Regions from separate parts of the Aliivibrio sp. A6 genome, predicted to be linked through region 1. Evidence: predicted binding sites of a transcription regulator. Region 1 holds the regulator's gene; the other holds the start of a gene.

Region 1 (8,147 bases):
GCCGCATAAGAACCTGAAGAGAACATTGAGTACTCTTCATTAATTAAACCTGGCTCTTTTTCGATTTCTAAGAAAATCTCTTTCGCTTCTAGCCATTCATCCATCATAGAGGCATAAGTAGACTCTGAATAAATTTGGAACTCAGAGACAGAATCAAACGTCGTTTTATCCAGTGAATATTGCTTCTGAAGTGCATCAAATGTTGCTATTGATGGCGTATTTCTATTCTGTTCAACCGAGACTGCTGAGGTTTCCCCACCAGTACTTTGACAACCCACCACACCAACTAATGCTGAGGCAATCACTGCCACTTTGAAATATTGTTTCATCCTAAACCTATTAATAATTATGTTTGAATAGACAAGCGCAAGCACTCTAGGCTTATTTTATTATAAAAAACATTTTTAATCAGCTTTTCTTATAGATGAGTCACTAATTACATTGACAACTAAATAGGCAATAAAAAAGCCACTCAAATTCTGAGTGGCTTTTGATAAAATAAAAATAACTTAGGAGAGGTTAATCTCCTGCAAACATATAGCCTTCGCCATGAACAGTAACAAAAATTTGTGGATTTTTAGGGTCCATTTCCATTTTTGCACGCATTCTACGGATCAATACATCAATTGTTCTGTCATTTGGCGCATCTACTCGATGACTTATCATATTCAAAATACGCTCACGTGATAGAACGGTATTAGGATATGACGACAGCGCAACTAACAACTCATATTCTGCTTTTGTTAATTTTACTGGCTCACCATTATTTGATAATGCTCGACGTTGAATATCAAATGTCCACTCGCCAAAACGAACTACATTTGATTCATCTAACTCTGCCGGTTCATTAGCTAATGACATACGCCAAAATAAGTTTTTAACTCGGACTAAAAGTTCACGTAGCTCAACAGGTTTTGTGACGTAATCATCAGCACCCATTTCCAAGCCTACAATTCGATCAATACTATCAGTTCGTCCTGTAACAAGAATAATACCAATATTAGATTGGCTACGCAGTTCGCGTGCCAACAATAAACCATCCTCTCCTGGTAGGTTTATATCAAGCATAATTAAATCAACTTTTTGTTCAGCCAAAATAGTTCGCATTTCTGCACCTGTTTCAGCCTCGCTCACTTGATATCCCTCGGCTTCAAAATAGCCTACAAGTTTAGAGCGAGTTACCACTTCGTCTTCAACAACTAAAATGTGATAGCTCATAATTTTCTCTTTTTATGGTTATTTGGATGGTTCTTATCTTATTCTATTCATATTTTGTAATAATGCCAATTTTCAATTGATATATCTGTGATTTGTTTGATTCAAAACAAATCTTAACCAAAATTCGGCTTTAATCTTTACATATATATTTATACACGCTGTTAATGATAGGTGCTATTCCTTTTCACACTTATCCAGTACAATTCCCATATAAATTTTTTGGAGTGACGAATACATGAACGAATTGACTGCATTTAACGAACAACGCGCTGAAATTTACTGGTGGTTATCAAGTTTATTAACAAGCGAATTAACCGCAGAACAATTAGAAGAATACAATAGCTTTGAAGTTCGTACATTTTTATCAAACTTAGCTGAAACCGCAGAATTATCTAGCTCAGTGAGTGCTCTAATTGAAAAGTTAAATCAATTACAAAAACGTGAAGACGCACAACTTGAACTTTCTGCCGACTTTTGCCAAGCTTTTTTAGGTTCAGATAAAAGCAGTGCCCTACCTTATGCATCACTATACCTTGATAAATCAGGTCTTTTGAATGCAAAACCAGCACAAGAAATGCGTGCACTATTAGAGAAATATAACATCGCACAAAAAGCTGAATTTAATGAGCCTGCCGATCACATTGCCATTGAACTTGATTTTCTTGGTAATTTAATCGTAATGACAAACCAACAAGCTTCTGAAGAAGAATTTGAAGCTTACATGGCCGCTCAGTTAAACTTCATTAATGAGCAACTCTTATCATGGACACCACGCTTTAGCCAAATCTGCCAAGAGCGAGATGAGTTCGGCTTCTACGCAGCGGTTACACATTTCTTAGTGACGTTCTTACAGTTAGATGCTGCATTCCTTACTGGTGAGTAATTGAGTCACTCATTTTGATGATATAAATTAACAAGTACGTGATATAAATCAGATTACAACTAGAATTTATGAAATCAATAATTGTTTGCACTATACTTTACCTATAGTATGTGTACGCAAACGATAAAATTAAAACATTAAATAAAAGCCGCATTTTTAGCGGTTTTTTTCATTTATCAGGGCCTATTTATCTTCCATCAGTTCTTTAAAAGAGCAACACCTATTTTGTTGGAACATAAATAGCCCCTTATTTAACTATGTTAAGGCTTAAATATGGCTACAATTAAAGACGTTGCAAAATTAGCAGCGGTATCAACAACAACCGTATCTCACGTAATAAATAAAACTCGCTTCGTTGCTGAAGCAACACAAAAACGCGTGTGGGAAGCTGTCGACGAATTAAATTACGCACCAAGTGCCGTAGCTCGTAGTTTAAAATGCAACACAACACGAACTATCGGTATGCTAGTAACGCAATCATTCAATCCTTTTTTTGCAGAAGTAATGCACGGTGTTGAAAATTACTGTTACAAGCAAGGCTACACATTGTTTATGTGTAATACCGAAGGTGATCTAGAAAAGCAAAAACATTACATCCGTATGCTGGCAGAGAAACGAGTAGATGGCTTACTTGTTATGTGTTCTGATCTAAATGAGCAACTTCTTGCTCTTCTTGAGAAAAACACTGAACTACCTATGGTTATCATGGACTGGGGCCCAGACAGCCCACACACAGATAAAATCATTGATAATTCAGAAAAAGGTGGTTACTTAGCGACTAAACATTTGATTGAAAAAGGTCATACTGAAATCGCATGCATTACTGGTCAAGCAGATAAGGCAACGTGTAATGAGCGAATCCATGGTTTTAAACGTGCGCATGAAGAGGCAGGATTAGCCTTTAATCCAAATTGGATTTTAGAAGGTGATTTTGAATGTGCTTCTGCAGCTAAAGCGATAGATAAACTAATCGCAATGGACAAACAGCCAACGGCTATATTCTGTTTCAATGACATTATGGCATTAGCCGCGATTAGTCGAATTAAACAGTCTGGTTTACGTGTACCTGAAGATATCTCAGTGATTGGATATGATAATATTGAGTTATCTGCTTATTTCTCTCCACCACTCACTACAATTCATCAACCTAAGCGAAGAGTCGGAAAAACCGCGGTTGAAATTTTATTAGAGCGTATAAAAGATAAACATCACGAGCGTCGTATTTTTGAAATGCAGCCTGAAGTAGTATCTCGAAATAGTGTTTTTGATAAGACTAAATAATAAAGTTTAAATTTACAAAACAAGAACAATCAACGTCATTCTCAAGGAAAAGTTGAACCAACTTAACAAAAATGACGTTAATTTTATGGAGCAAGATCACATTTTTTGATTTTTTTTGGTCTCTTGACTTATTGATTGCTATATCATCATCCAAAGTCACGAACAGGGCAAACTGTGCGAAAGTGCAGGACGCAAAGCTTCCGGCCTAAGTTTTATATAGGGTAGCGGGGTTGCCGATGGCAAGTATTCTTTTATGCATTGTTAATTTTTACTTTAAAATAACAATTCTATATTTTGAACTTGCTACTATTTCCTCGGGCTCAGTTGTTTAGTGACATAGACTTACTAACCGAGAATTATTGCAATGGATAAACCAGTACTAAAAGAATCACTCCGTCTCCTCTCCTCTCTAGGAAAGATCACTTCACGTTCTATGTTTGGTGGTTTCGGTATATTTATCGACAGCACTATGTTCGCACTTGTCGTTCAAGATAAGCTGCATTTAAGAGCAAGTGATGACACTATCAACTTATTTAAAGAGCAAGGATTTGAACCATACGTTTATAAAAAACGTGGTTTTCCTGTCGTGACCAAATATTTTGCAATTTCAGCAGAATGTTGGGAAGAACCTGATTCAATCTTATTACAAGCGGTTATCGCTCTAGATGTCGCTAAAAAAGATAAAGAAAAACAGAAATCAGAAGGTCCATCTCGAATTAAAGACCTACCAAATTTACGATTAGCAACAGAACGAATGCTTAAAAAGGCAGGTATTAATACTGTTGAAGAACTTCGTGATACAGGGTCAGTTAACGCATACAAAGCCATTCAACAAACGCACTCTAGCAGTGTGAGCGATGAATTACTTTGGTCTCTTGAAGGTGCTATAAAAGGCACTCACTGGTCTGTTATTCCATCAGCGACCAGAGATGAATTAAGAAAGCAACTATAGATTAACTCGCTGTTATTACCAATTTTATACCAATCTACATAAGTATTTGATCATTCTTGCTTGTTAAAATCGATTATATCTGCGTTATAAATTTTGTAATTAGAACCACTAGTTACTGTAATTTATGCCTTGCTCTAATCGATTTTTCCTACGCAATTATCTGATCAACTATTTATCCAGAATGGTATTACTTCTAAATAGATGGTGAACCTAATCTGTTGGTTCATCATCTACCTGCATCATAAAATCAGTTATCCAACCAATCATTAAAATCATCAACCACGAGACCATCACAGAGGTAGGTACCTCGAACTTGGGTGAAATAATTAAGGTGGCAAATGCTATAACCGGTAAAAGCCATGACAGCATAGTAAGCCAATCACGATACTTTGAGCTACCAACACTCTGTAAACAAACAATAAGACCAGTAATAGACAGAGCTACCAATGCCGCATGTTGCAAGCCACCTATCCATAATGGAACGACCAAAACCAGAGGCCACCACGCATTTCGATTCACTGGTTTCCAACTTCTCGCCGCTACCCAAACTAAAATAACACTGATAATCTGAATCAATGTTAAAGACGCAGCCCCTTCTAATTTGCCTTCATACTGCAACGCCATTATTCCAGCTTCCATCGCCACCACTACTGCAATAATAAAAGCGATTAAATGGATACTTTTTCGTCGTGAAAAGACCACCATCAACAATGGAAATAGAGTCCAAACAGAGATAGATAACGATAAAGGCTGCTCACTTAATGTCCAACCAAATAGCGAAATACCACTCACTAACACCCAAGTAGCCACGCCCCCTAGAGGAATTAACCACAGCATTGGAATAGCCAGAGCCAACAAAGGAAGTTCACCTCCGCTAATCCCAAAAGCCAATACGCCAACAACAACAAGTAGAATACTTAATATAATTGATAATACAGTCAAAACCATCTTCTCCCTCCTTGGTATCAAGCGGTTTACTTTGTTACTATTTCAGTTTAGCGGTAATAATTAGCTTTATCACTGACTCACCTCACTTTTCTAAGATAATACTTATCTGAATTGGCACGCATTAAGGTATTCATTTCAATGGACGAATTTGCTCAAAATATTTATACAAATCTATATTATGTGCCAAAGGGCCGAGTGATTACTTATGGACAACTTGCAACATTGGCAGGCTTTCCTAATCATTCTAGACACGTAGGAAAAGTATTATCACAACTGCCAAAAGAGACGCAATTACCATGGTATCGAGTTGTTAATGCTCAAGGGAAGATATCATTACAAGGTGGGAGATTTGAAAGACAGAAGCAATTACTTGAAGAAGAAAATATATTAATAAAGGATAATGGAAGTGTTTCAAACTTTAAACAAGTAGTTATGCCTTAAAACACAACTACTTAATTTTATATACTACTTTTCAAAATTATTGACGAACGCCTTTTAGCATTAGGTCTTGTTGCATAGTTTTTGCTTCATCAGTAATAACGGCGTAGTTAGTATCTGTTGTGAAACGTAATTTACCATCCACTTTGATTGTTGCGCGTACAGAGTAGCTATGGTTTGCTTGAATATCTGCTGTATCAAACTCTAAAGAATAATCAAATGGAGAGGATTTTTCTGCTGCCTCAAAAGTTTGCTCAGAAATCGTTTTTGATGGTGCATCAGCTAATGACACATCAGCCAGTGTTACTGTAATAACCGCATTTGCAGGCAATGCAATGCGCTCACGGTAACCAACACTACCCGTGACTACTTGTGTCTCAACCACTTCAATTACGTCAGTATTTGCAGCATCAGTTTGAGTTACTTCCTCTTGAACCACCACTTCTTGTTTTACCGTTTCTTTTTCAGATTTATCTGTTGAATTACAGCCAACCATTGTAATCCCTGTAGCCACCGATAACGCCACCAATAATGATTTTTTCATTTTATTCTCTCTTTGTTATATATTTTGATAAAAACGACATAAATATAAACCTAATATATTAAACTGTCTTCTCATCGGCTCTATCTTTGACAGAAAACTAACTCAACGACCGTAAAATCACACGGTCCTGATGTTATCTTGACCAAGTTAACATATTGTTTAACTTATTGAACTCAAACTGAATCTACCTCACAATAGAATAATTACGTTACTGGTACTAAGGCAAAGAAATGAATAAAGCATTAAATGAGTTATTGACCCTCCTACAGCTAGAACAATTGGAACAAGGTTTATTCAGAGGGCAAAGTGAAAACCTTGGTTTGCCGCAAGTTTACGGTGGTCAAGTCATTGGCCAAGCGCTTTCAGCTGCTCGTTACACCGTAGATAACGCAAGAACGGTACATTCTTTTCATAGCTACTTTCTTCACCCTGGTGACCCAGAAAAAGCGATCATTTATGATGTTGAAAATCTAAGAGATGGTCGAAGCTTTAGTACTCGTCGTGTTAAAGCCATTCAAAACGGCCGTCCAATTTTCTATTTAACCGCTTCTTATCATGGTGATGAACCTGGTTTTGAGCACCAATCATCAATGCCTGACATTGCTGGCCCTGAAAACTTTGCTTCAGAAACACAATTAGCAGAAGCCATTAAGCACGTACTTCCACCAGCGGTTCAGAAAATATTTTGTGGCGAAAAACCGATTGAAGTTCGCCCTGTTAATATCGTTAATCCATTAGCACCTAAAAAAGCAGCACCAACACAGCATTTATGGATCAAAGCAAACGGTGATTTGCCAGATAACCAATTAATTCATCAATATTTATTAGCTTACGCTTCTGATTGGGGATTTTTGCCAACAGCATTACACCCACATGAAGTCAGCTTATTAACGCCAAATTTCCAAGTTGCTACGATTGATCACTCAATGTGGTTCCACCGCCCATTTAAAATGGATGAGTGGTTGCTTTACTCTATTGAAAGCACCAATGCGAGCGGCTCTCGAGGCTTAGTTCGTGGGGAGATATTTAATCAGAAAGGTGAGCTTGTAGCGTCTGCAATGCAAGAAGGTGTTATGAGAATGAAGAAAAAATAGGCCATTTATCCCAAATAGCGCAGGTCTGGTATTACTCCTGACCTGCGATAACAAAGTAATTTAATTACGGGAAATCTATAATGGTAGCTCTGTTGTATACTTCAAAGGTTCCATTGCAAATGTACTGGTAACATTCGAGATCCCATCAACACTATTCACTAATTTTTTATAGAAACCATCAAAGGCTTTCATGTCTTCTGATAACACTTTCATCATGTAATCATACTCACCTGCCATTCGATAAAATTCCATCACTTCAGGAAAATCAGAAACCGTATCAACAAATTTGTTGTACCATTCTTGTGAGTGATTTGAGGTTTTAATCAAAACAAAGGCATTAAAACTTAACCCTAATTTTTCTGGATTAAGCAAAGCCACTTTCTTTTCTATTACCCCTTCTTCTTCTAGCCTTTTTAATCGTTTCCAGCAAGGTGTCGTGGTTAAATTTACGGCCTCGGCTAAATCATGTAATGAGATAGTGCTGTCTTTTTGCAGTAATGAAAGTAAGGTCGTATCCACCTTATCTAGCTCATGCTTTCCCATAAAACCTCACAATAGAAAAATTTTCTCTTTTATAGTCATAATGCAGTAAATATAGCAAAGTTTTTCTCAACATACAGAGGTAAATTAATCACATCGCTACTATTTGCATTGAGAATATTAAGGAAAGCATTATGTGTACAGATCATGATTGGATTAACAACGCTATTCGTAAAATTGAAGCAGACTACCAACGCTCTGCTGATACACACCTAATTAAACTTGATTTGCCTATGCTTGATGGCATCG
Region 2 (8,147 bases), on a different contig from region 1:
GTGATTCAGACTAAATTATACCCAGAGTTAGAAAAACGTTTACTTAAAGCGAATGGTTCTTTAGGTATTGCTAAGCAGGGGATTAAAATTAAATTTGCTGATTTTCAACAAACAACAATTGAGCATGTTCATTCCAGTCTTACCTTACCATTTTTTGAAGAGTTACTTATCGAAGTGTTAGAAAGGCAAAAGAATCGAGAAATTAGACTGATAGGAGTAAGTGTTATGCTTAAAGATAGAGAGGTTTTTCAGCAATTAAGTTTGATTTAAGAACGTGCTGTAATAATAATGATACTTATGTTTGCAAAATGAGACCCAGTCGTGCGCGATAGGTTTTTATTTCTAGCGCTATTGTTATAAGTGTTTTAGCTGTATGTAATATAAGCTATTTTTTGTAGAGCTGATAAAATAAGCAATATATAATCTCGTTTCAAAATTTATAAGATAATTATTATATAGAAACGGTTGTTTATGAAGTTTACAAAATGTGCATTGGCGTTAAGCTTGGTTTTTCCAGCAGTAGCGAATTCAGCTCCTTTACTTTCTTTAGATACGTTAACGAATCAAGAGAAAATTCAACAAACCAATGCATGGTTAGAGATTGATACAAAGGCTTTTCAACATAATATCGATACACTAAAACAGACCTTATCAGAAGGGACTAAAGTGTGTGCAATTATGAAAGCAGATGCTTATGGTAATGGCATTGAAGGCCTAATGGCATCAGTGATTGATCGCAACGTTGAATGCATCGGTATTACTAGTAATGAAGAAGCACGTATTGTTCGAGCTAAAGGCTTCGAAGGCGAAATCATGCGTGTACGCGCTGCAACACCAAATGAAATTCAATCAGGTCTAGAATACCAAATTGAAGAGTTAATTGGTTCAAGTGAGCAAGCTAATACCATTGCTAAATTAGCAAAAAAAAATAATACTATTATTCCAGTACACTTAGCTCTAAATGCTGGTGGTATGGGGCGTAATGGTTTAGACCTGTCTCAGTTACAAGGTAAAAAAGAAGCGTTAAATATTGCCTTTAATGGTCATGTTAATATCGTCGGCATTATGACTCACTTCCCAAATGAGTCAGTTGAAGAGATCCGTACAAAGCTGAACTTATTCAAACAAGAAAGCCAATGGTTGATTGATGAAGCTCAGTTAAATCGTGAAAATATCACTCTACACGTAGCAAACTCTTACACTACAATTAACCTGCCAGAAGCACATTTAGATATGGTTCGTCCTGGTGGCCTACTTTATGGTGATATGCCAAGTAATCCAGAGTACCAGCGCATTGTTCGCTTTAAAACCTCTGTGGCATCTTTAAATTACTTACCAAAAGGCAGCACTATTGGCTACAGCAGTACTTATGTATTGGGACGTGATTCTATTCTAGCTAACCTACCATTAGGCTATTCTGATGGTTACGTACGCTCTATTGGTAATAATGGCTACGTATTAATTAATGGCCAGAAAGCAAATGTAGTGGGTGTGACGTCTATGAATACCACTATGGTAGATGTTACCGATATTGCTGATGTTCAACCAGGTGATGAAGTGGTTCTTTTTGGCTCTCAAAATGAAGAGACGATTGAAACTAAAGAAATGGAAGCATTTAGCAGCCGTGGTATGCCTGAGCTATATGTTATCTGGGGTGCAACCAACCCGAAAGTATATTTATAATATCTGCTCTATTGGTATAAACAAAAACGGTCAGCATATGCTGACCGTTTTTTTATTAACAAGTAATAGAATTATTTCTTAGGGATATTTTCTAAGATAGCTACCATTTGCTCCCAATAAAGAGCAACGGTGTCAATTTTCACTTTCTCATCTGGAGAGTGAGGGAACTTGATTGTTGGACCAAATGAAATCATATCCATTTCTGGGTAAGGCTTCTTAAATAGACCACATTCAAGACCTGCGTGAATAACCATAATATTTGGTTTATTTCCGTAAATACCTTCATAAACATCACGGAAAACATGCATGATTTCAGAGTCAGCATCAGGTTTCCAACCAGGGTAAGTCCCTGAGAAAGTAACTTGTGCGCTAGCCAGTTCTGCAACAGATGAAAGCATACCTTCAACCATGCTACGCCCTGAATCCATCAGAGAACGGATAAGGCATAGAATAGTAATAGAACTTTCGTCAGTGGTAATAACGCCAACATTTAAAGACGTTTCTACAACACCTTCAATATCATCACTCATACGGATGACGCCGTTTGGACATGCATTAAGAGTAGCAATAAAGCGTGCTTGAGTTACTGACGTTAATGTATTTTCAGTAGATGCTGCTTCATTGAATGTAACAATATCTGTTTCAACACGGCCTAATTCTTCTTTTAATAACTCAGTATAAAAAGTGAATAATTCAGCTAGTTTCGCTTCGTTTTCAGCGGGTACGGCTACTGTTGCAAATGCTTCGCGAGGAATAGCATTACGTAAGCTACCACCACGGAATTCTACAAGACGTAAATCAAGCTCAGCAGCGTGTCCAGCAAGGAAGCGGCCTAATAATTTGTTTGCATTACCACGGCCAGTGTGAATATCACAACCTGAATGACCGCCTTTTAAGCCTTTTAGTGTAATTTGACGAGTTACATAACCACTAGGTAATGCTTCACGCTCGATATTCAATTTGATTGAACCATCAGCGCCGCCAGCACAGCCCATGTAGATCTCGCCTTCTTGCTCTGAGTCGGTATTTAAAAGGATATCGCCTTCTAACCAACCAGCTGCTAGACCGAAAGCGCCAGTCATTCCCGCTTCTTCATCAATAGTAAGTAAGACTTCTAATGGACCATGTTTAAGCTCTTTTGAAGCAAGCACAGCCAAGCAAGAAGCCATACCCATACCATTATCAGCACCAAGAGTAGTTCCTTTAGCGGTTACCCACTCACCATCAATGTAAGGTTGAATCGGATCTTTTGTAAAGTCATGGTCGGTATCTTCATTCTTCTGTGGAACCATGTCGATATGCGCTTGAAGTACAACCCCTTTACGATCTTCCATACCCGCGGTCGCTGGTTTTTTGATAAATACATTACCCGTAGGATCACGACGTACATCTAAACCTTCACCTGTTGCCCAATCAATAATGTATTGAGCGAGCGCTTCTTCATGCTTAGAAGGGTGAGGGATAGAACAAATTTTATCGAAAAACTGCCAAAGTGGTTGAGGGGTTAGTTGACTGATCTCAGACACAAGGATCTCCTTTTGAAAGCATTATTTATTTAGAAATGCTCTATTCATTTGAGTTATTGGTTGTTAATTAAAACAAGTATACCTATGAATTTAGCTAATTACTCTGTTTGATATTGCAAATACATTATCAGAAGTCATGAAGAAAGTACGAGAAATAGAGTGTTTTTTTAATAGCAAAAATTAAAGTAATAAAATTACATAACGTTCGATGCTAAAGAGAGGATTAATTTGATAAGTGTGAACTACGTCATGTTTTTGTTGTAATTAAATTTCATGGTGGTATAGTTGACTCATCTGCTGTTACAGCAAGAAAGAAATGCTCAAAGGATGAGTCCGATTTATCGCCTCCAAGGAACCGAGATCAATTTTAATGTTAAAAACTATCAATTGATAAGGTGATGTTATGTTTTGTTTAAGTTCTTCAAGTTTCTGGAATCAACGCTCTGTTTATACAAGTCAATTCGTATACCCAGCTTGCTTTGGTTACTAATAAAACTTCGGTTTTATACAGTAAAGTAATACCCCTATAATTGGAATTCAATTAACCCCATTAAGGGTGACTTAATTCTCCGCCAGCCAAATCATTTGGGTGGCGTTTTTTTTATCTAAATTTTCTGCTTAAACCCCTTAAAAACCCTCATCTCTATTTTAAGATACTGACTTTAAATAAAAAAAATTAATTATTAGATCAAGGCATTCACTTTATTTACTATTTACATAGTAAAAGGGTAACTATCGCTAGAAATTCCTATAATTCCTCTTTATAATCCTCAGCCAATCGATTACGCAAACGTTTAGATTGCAATAAAAACTTTAGGGATTACTCAAATGCTTGAGAAACTATTTAAACTGAAAGAAAACGGTACGAATGTTCGTACTGAGATTATTGCAGGGTTAACCACCTTCCTAACTATGGCTTATGTTATTTTTGTTAATCCAGCTATTTTAGCTGATGCCGGTATGGATAAAGGTGCAGTATTTGTTGCAACTTGTATTGCTGCTGCAATCGGTTGTTTTATTATGGGATTTGTTGCTAATTTCCCAATTGCGCAAGCTCCAGGAATGGGACTAAACGCTTTCTTCACTTATACCGTTGTTTTAGGTATGGGGCATACATGGCAGGTTGCATTAGCGGCTGTATTTATGTCTGGTGTTCTATTTATATTATTAAGCTTGTTTAAAATTAGAGAATTGATTATTAATTCAATCCCTCTTTCTTTACGAACGGGCATCTCTGCGGGTATTGGTTTATTCCTGGCTTTTATTGCATTAAAAAATTCAGGTATCGTTGTTGATAATCCAGCAACTTTAGTTTCAATGGGAGCTATTAACGGTTTTCCTGCTGCAATGGGGGCATTGGCTTTCTTTTTAACGATTGCATTGGTTCATCGTGGTTATAAAGCTGCTGTAATGATCGCTATTTTAGCGGTTACTGCTCTTTCATTACTTTTCGGTGATGTTCAATACGCAGGCATTATGTCAATGCCACCAAGTATCGCACCAACATTTTTACAATTAGACTTTTCTAGTGCGTTTGAATTGAGCATGTTGACTGTTGTTTTTGCTTTCTTGTTTGTTGATTTATTTGATACAGCAGGGACTTTAGTTGGCGTGTCTCAGAAAGCGGGCATCATGGATAAAGATGGAAATATCCCTCGTTTAAATAAAGCATTATTAGCTGACTCAACAGCGACTTCTGTTGGTGCTTTATTAGGTACATCAAATACAACATCTTATATTGAAAGTGTTTCTGGTGTTGCTGCTGGGGGGCGTACTGGCTTAACTGCTGTTGTTGTTGGTGTATTATTTCTTCTTGCATTATTTTTCTCACCTTTAGCAGGTATGGTTCCAGCTTATGCAACTGCTGGAGCATTGTTTTATGTAGCAATTTTAATGATGTCAGGTCTTGTGAGTATTGATTGGCGAGATCTTACTGAAGCAGCCCCTGTTGTTGTGGTATGCTTACTAATGCCTTTAACCTTCTCTATTGCTGATGGCATTTCTTTAGGCTTTATCTCTTATGCGGCAATTAAATTGCTAAGTGGTAAAGGTCGTGATGTTCACATCAGTGTTTGGGTTCTTGCTGCACTATTCACGCTGAAATTTATTTTTACGGCATAGTCTGTTGTCTATGCTTTTTAGAGGTTTTGTCTATTATGGCTAACAAATTTGTAATCACTTGGGACAACATGCAGATGTATACTCGCCAGCTTGCTGAGCAGTTACTTCCTGCGGAACAATGGAAAGGTATTTTGGCTGTGAGCCGTGGTGGTTTAGTTCCTGCTGCTATCTTAGCTCGTGAGTTAAATATCCGTTATGTTGATACAGTATGTATCTCAAGCTATGACCATGATCATCAGCGTGACATGACAGTGGTTAAAGCAATGGAAGGTGACGGTGAAGGCTTTATCATCATTGATGATCTTGTTGACAGCGGTGATACAGCGGTTAAATTACGTGAAATGTATCCTAAAGGTAAACTAGTAACTGTATGTGCTAAGCCTGCAGGAATTCACTTAGTGGATACTTACATTGTAGATATCCCACAAGATACGTGGATTGAACAACCATGGGATATGGCGGTAACATACGTTGATCCTATTGCGAAAAAATAATCGCAAGTTAATTGATTAATGGTCCTTAAATAGGGCCATTTTTTTGCCTTGAATTTGATTTTATTACACTCTACGTATTTCTTATTTCTCTTTCAGTATATAGTAATGGCTATGAACCTTTGTATTAGTGGTAGTTGATATATGACTCAGCCTGAAAGTGAAAACCTCTCCGTTAAATTATTTAAAAATAATAAACAAGCCTTAGAAACCTCAGGCCTTGTTCCTTATCTTCCAAGCAGTGCAGAGCAGATATCTTCTAATATTCATGATCGTCGTTGGTATAGAGAGCTGCGTCGACCTCAATGGATTTGGCAAGGTGTAGAGCCGATTGAGTTAGAATTACTGCTTGCTCGAATTGCGAATAGTGATAAACATAGAACTCGTGATGAATGGTTAGATACAGTCAGTGGCTATCACTCTGGTAATTGGGCTTATGAGTGGATTCATGCAGGAATGGATCACCAAAAAAGAGCAGCCGTTCTGAAAGGAGATGAAGCCGCTGAGGAACTCTTTAAAGCCAGTCTTTATTTTAGCATTGCCGGATATCCGCATATAAAAGGGGATAATCTTGCAACTCAGGCTCAGGTTCTTGCCAATCAAGCGTATGAGATGGCAGCAAAAGAATCGTCTCATCGAGTAGAGAAAATATTGGTTCCTTATCAGGGACGAAAAATCACCTGTTATTTGCACTTACCAAGCACAGAAAAGCCTTTACCTGTCGTTATCGTTAGCGGTGGTATGGACTCATTACAAACGGATATGTGGCGTTTGTACCGTGATTTCCTAGCTCCAAACAATATCGCAATGTTAACGCTGGACATGCCATCGATTGGCCATAGTTCTCATTGGCCTTTGACTGAGGATTCGAGTTGCTTGCATCAGGCTGTGCTTAACCATTTACCAAACATTCCATGGGTGGATCGCTTTCATGCTGCGGTGATGGGCTTTCGATTTGGTGGGAATGTAGCCTTACGCCTTTCTTTTCTAGAACCAAGCAGATTGAAGGCTTGTGTCGCATTGGGTGCTCCAATTCATCATATTTTATCTGATTCAGCATCTTTGAAAAAAATGCCTAAGATGTATTTGGATGTATTAGCCTCTCGCTTAGTTAAACAAGTTGTTGATATCAACAGTCTCACAAGTCAAATGCAGGCTTGGTCATTAAAGAATCAAGGTTTTTTATCTGGAGGAAGAAAAACACCAGTATCGATCCTTTCGATTGGATTACAAGGTGATCCTGTTTCACCAAAGTCGGATAACAAGTTGGCATCTTTATTTAGCCAGTATGGCAAAGGGATTGAATTAAAAAGTAAGACCTTGCATAGTGGCTACGAAGAGGCGCTAAATCAGATGATTGAGTGGATAAAAGAAGAGATGAAGCAATAATCTGACTTTTTATCCATCTTATTAAAGTGAAATGTTATTAAATGCTATTTTAGGCTTGTACTGTTCTGATTTGCTTGCTAAAAGTAGTTACAGTTATTCCAATTATATTACGATGATTATCGTCGTAATAATCACATCATTTATTAAGTAAAATAGGTAGTAGGGAATTGAATACACAATCTCAAACCATAGTCGTTAAACTTGGTACAAGTGTACTCACAGGTGGCACATTAAAATTAGACAGAGCACACATGGTTGAGTTAGTTCGCCAATGTGTTCAGCTAAAAAAAGCGGGCCATCAGGTTATTGTTGTTACATCTGGGGCTATTGCCGCTGGCCGTGAGCATCTTAACTACCCCGAGCTACCCAAAACCATGGCCAATAAGCAGCTACTGGCTGCAGTTGGTCAAAGTTGCTTAATTCAAGCATGGCAGAGTTTATTTGGTATTTATGGTGTTGATGTCGGTCAAATGCTACTTACCCGCGCAGATTTAGATGACCGTGAGCGTTATTTAAATGCACGAGATATGCTAACTGCGCTACTTAAAAATAACATTGTGCCTATTGTTAACGAAAACGACGCAGTAGCAACCAATGAAATTAAAGTGGGTGATAACGATAACCTTTCTGCGTTAGTGGGTATTTTAGCTGGTGCAGATAAATTACTATTATTAACAGATCAATCAGGTTTGTTTACTGCTGACCCACGTAAAGATCCAAAAGCAGAACTGATTAAAGAAGTTCATACTATCGATGAAACACTACGCAAGATTGCTGGTGGCAGTGGTACCACGTTAGGTACTGGTGGTATGGCAACTAAGCTACAAGCGGCTGATGTGGCACGTCGAGCAGGCATTGAAGTAATTATCGCAGCGGGTAGTGCAGAAAATGTAATTACCGATGTTGTGAACTCTAAGCCTCAAGGTACGAAATTCTT

Evidence for each region. Region 1 encodes PurR, which represses purine synthesis genes. Its sites were predicted from a motif close to TNANGNAAACGTTTNCNTNA; they were not measured.
Region 2: a site for PurR is predicted at 3,992-4,011, ahead of PVK70_RS14530 (NCS2 family permease). Genes of this name have one in related genera too.

What each region holds. Positions count from the first base shown of each region.
Region 1 is NZ_JARACR010000036.1:16,007-24,153, forward strand. It holds gene PVK70_RS16445 (hypothetical protein) at 1-329, opposite strand, end outside; gene torR (two-component system response regulator TorR) at 520-1,218, opposite strand; gene torD (molecular chaperone TorD) at 1,454-2,101, shown strand; gene purR (HTH-type transcriptional repressor PurR) at 2,375-3,382, shown strand; cyclic di-GMP riboswitch class I at 3,539-3,620, shown strand; gene PVK70_RS16465 (TfoX/Sxy family DNA transformation protein) at 3,747-4,334, shown strand; gene PVK70_RS16470 (hypothetical protein) at 4,545-5,282, opposite strand; gene PVK70_RS16475 (MGMT family protein) at 5,421-5,723, shown strand; gene PVK70_RS16480 (YbaY family lipoprotein) at 5,761-6,264, opposite strand; gene tesB (acyl-CoA thioesterase II) at 6,495-7,358, shown strand; gene PVK70_RS16490 (Lrp/AsnC family transcriptional regulator) at 7,434-7,901, opposite strand; gene PVK70_RS16495 (PLP-dependent cysteine synthase family protein) at 8,033-8,147, shown strand, end outside.
Region 2 is NZ_JARACR010000026.1:24,399-32,545, forward strand. It holds gene dinB (DNA polymerase IV) at 1-270, shown strand, start outside; gene alr (alanine racemase) at 472-1,683, shown strand; gene PVK70_RS14525 (aminoacyl-histidine dipeptidase) at 1,755-3,209, opposite strand; gene PVK70_RS14530 (NCS2 family permease) at 4,038-5,330, shown strand; gene gpt (xanthine phosphoribosyltransferase) at 5,366-5,824, shown strand; gene frsA (esterase FrsA) at 5,966-7,210, shown strand; gene proB (glutamate 5-kinase) at 7,378-8,147, shown strand, end outside.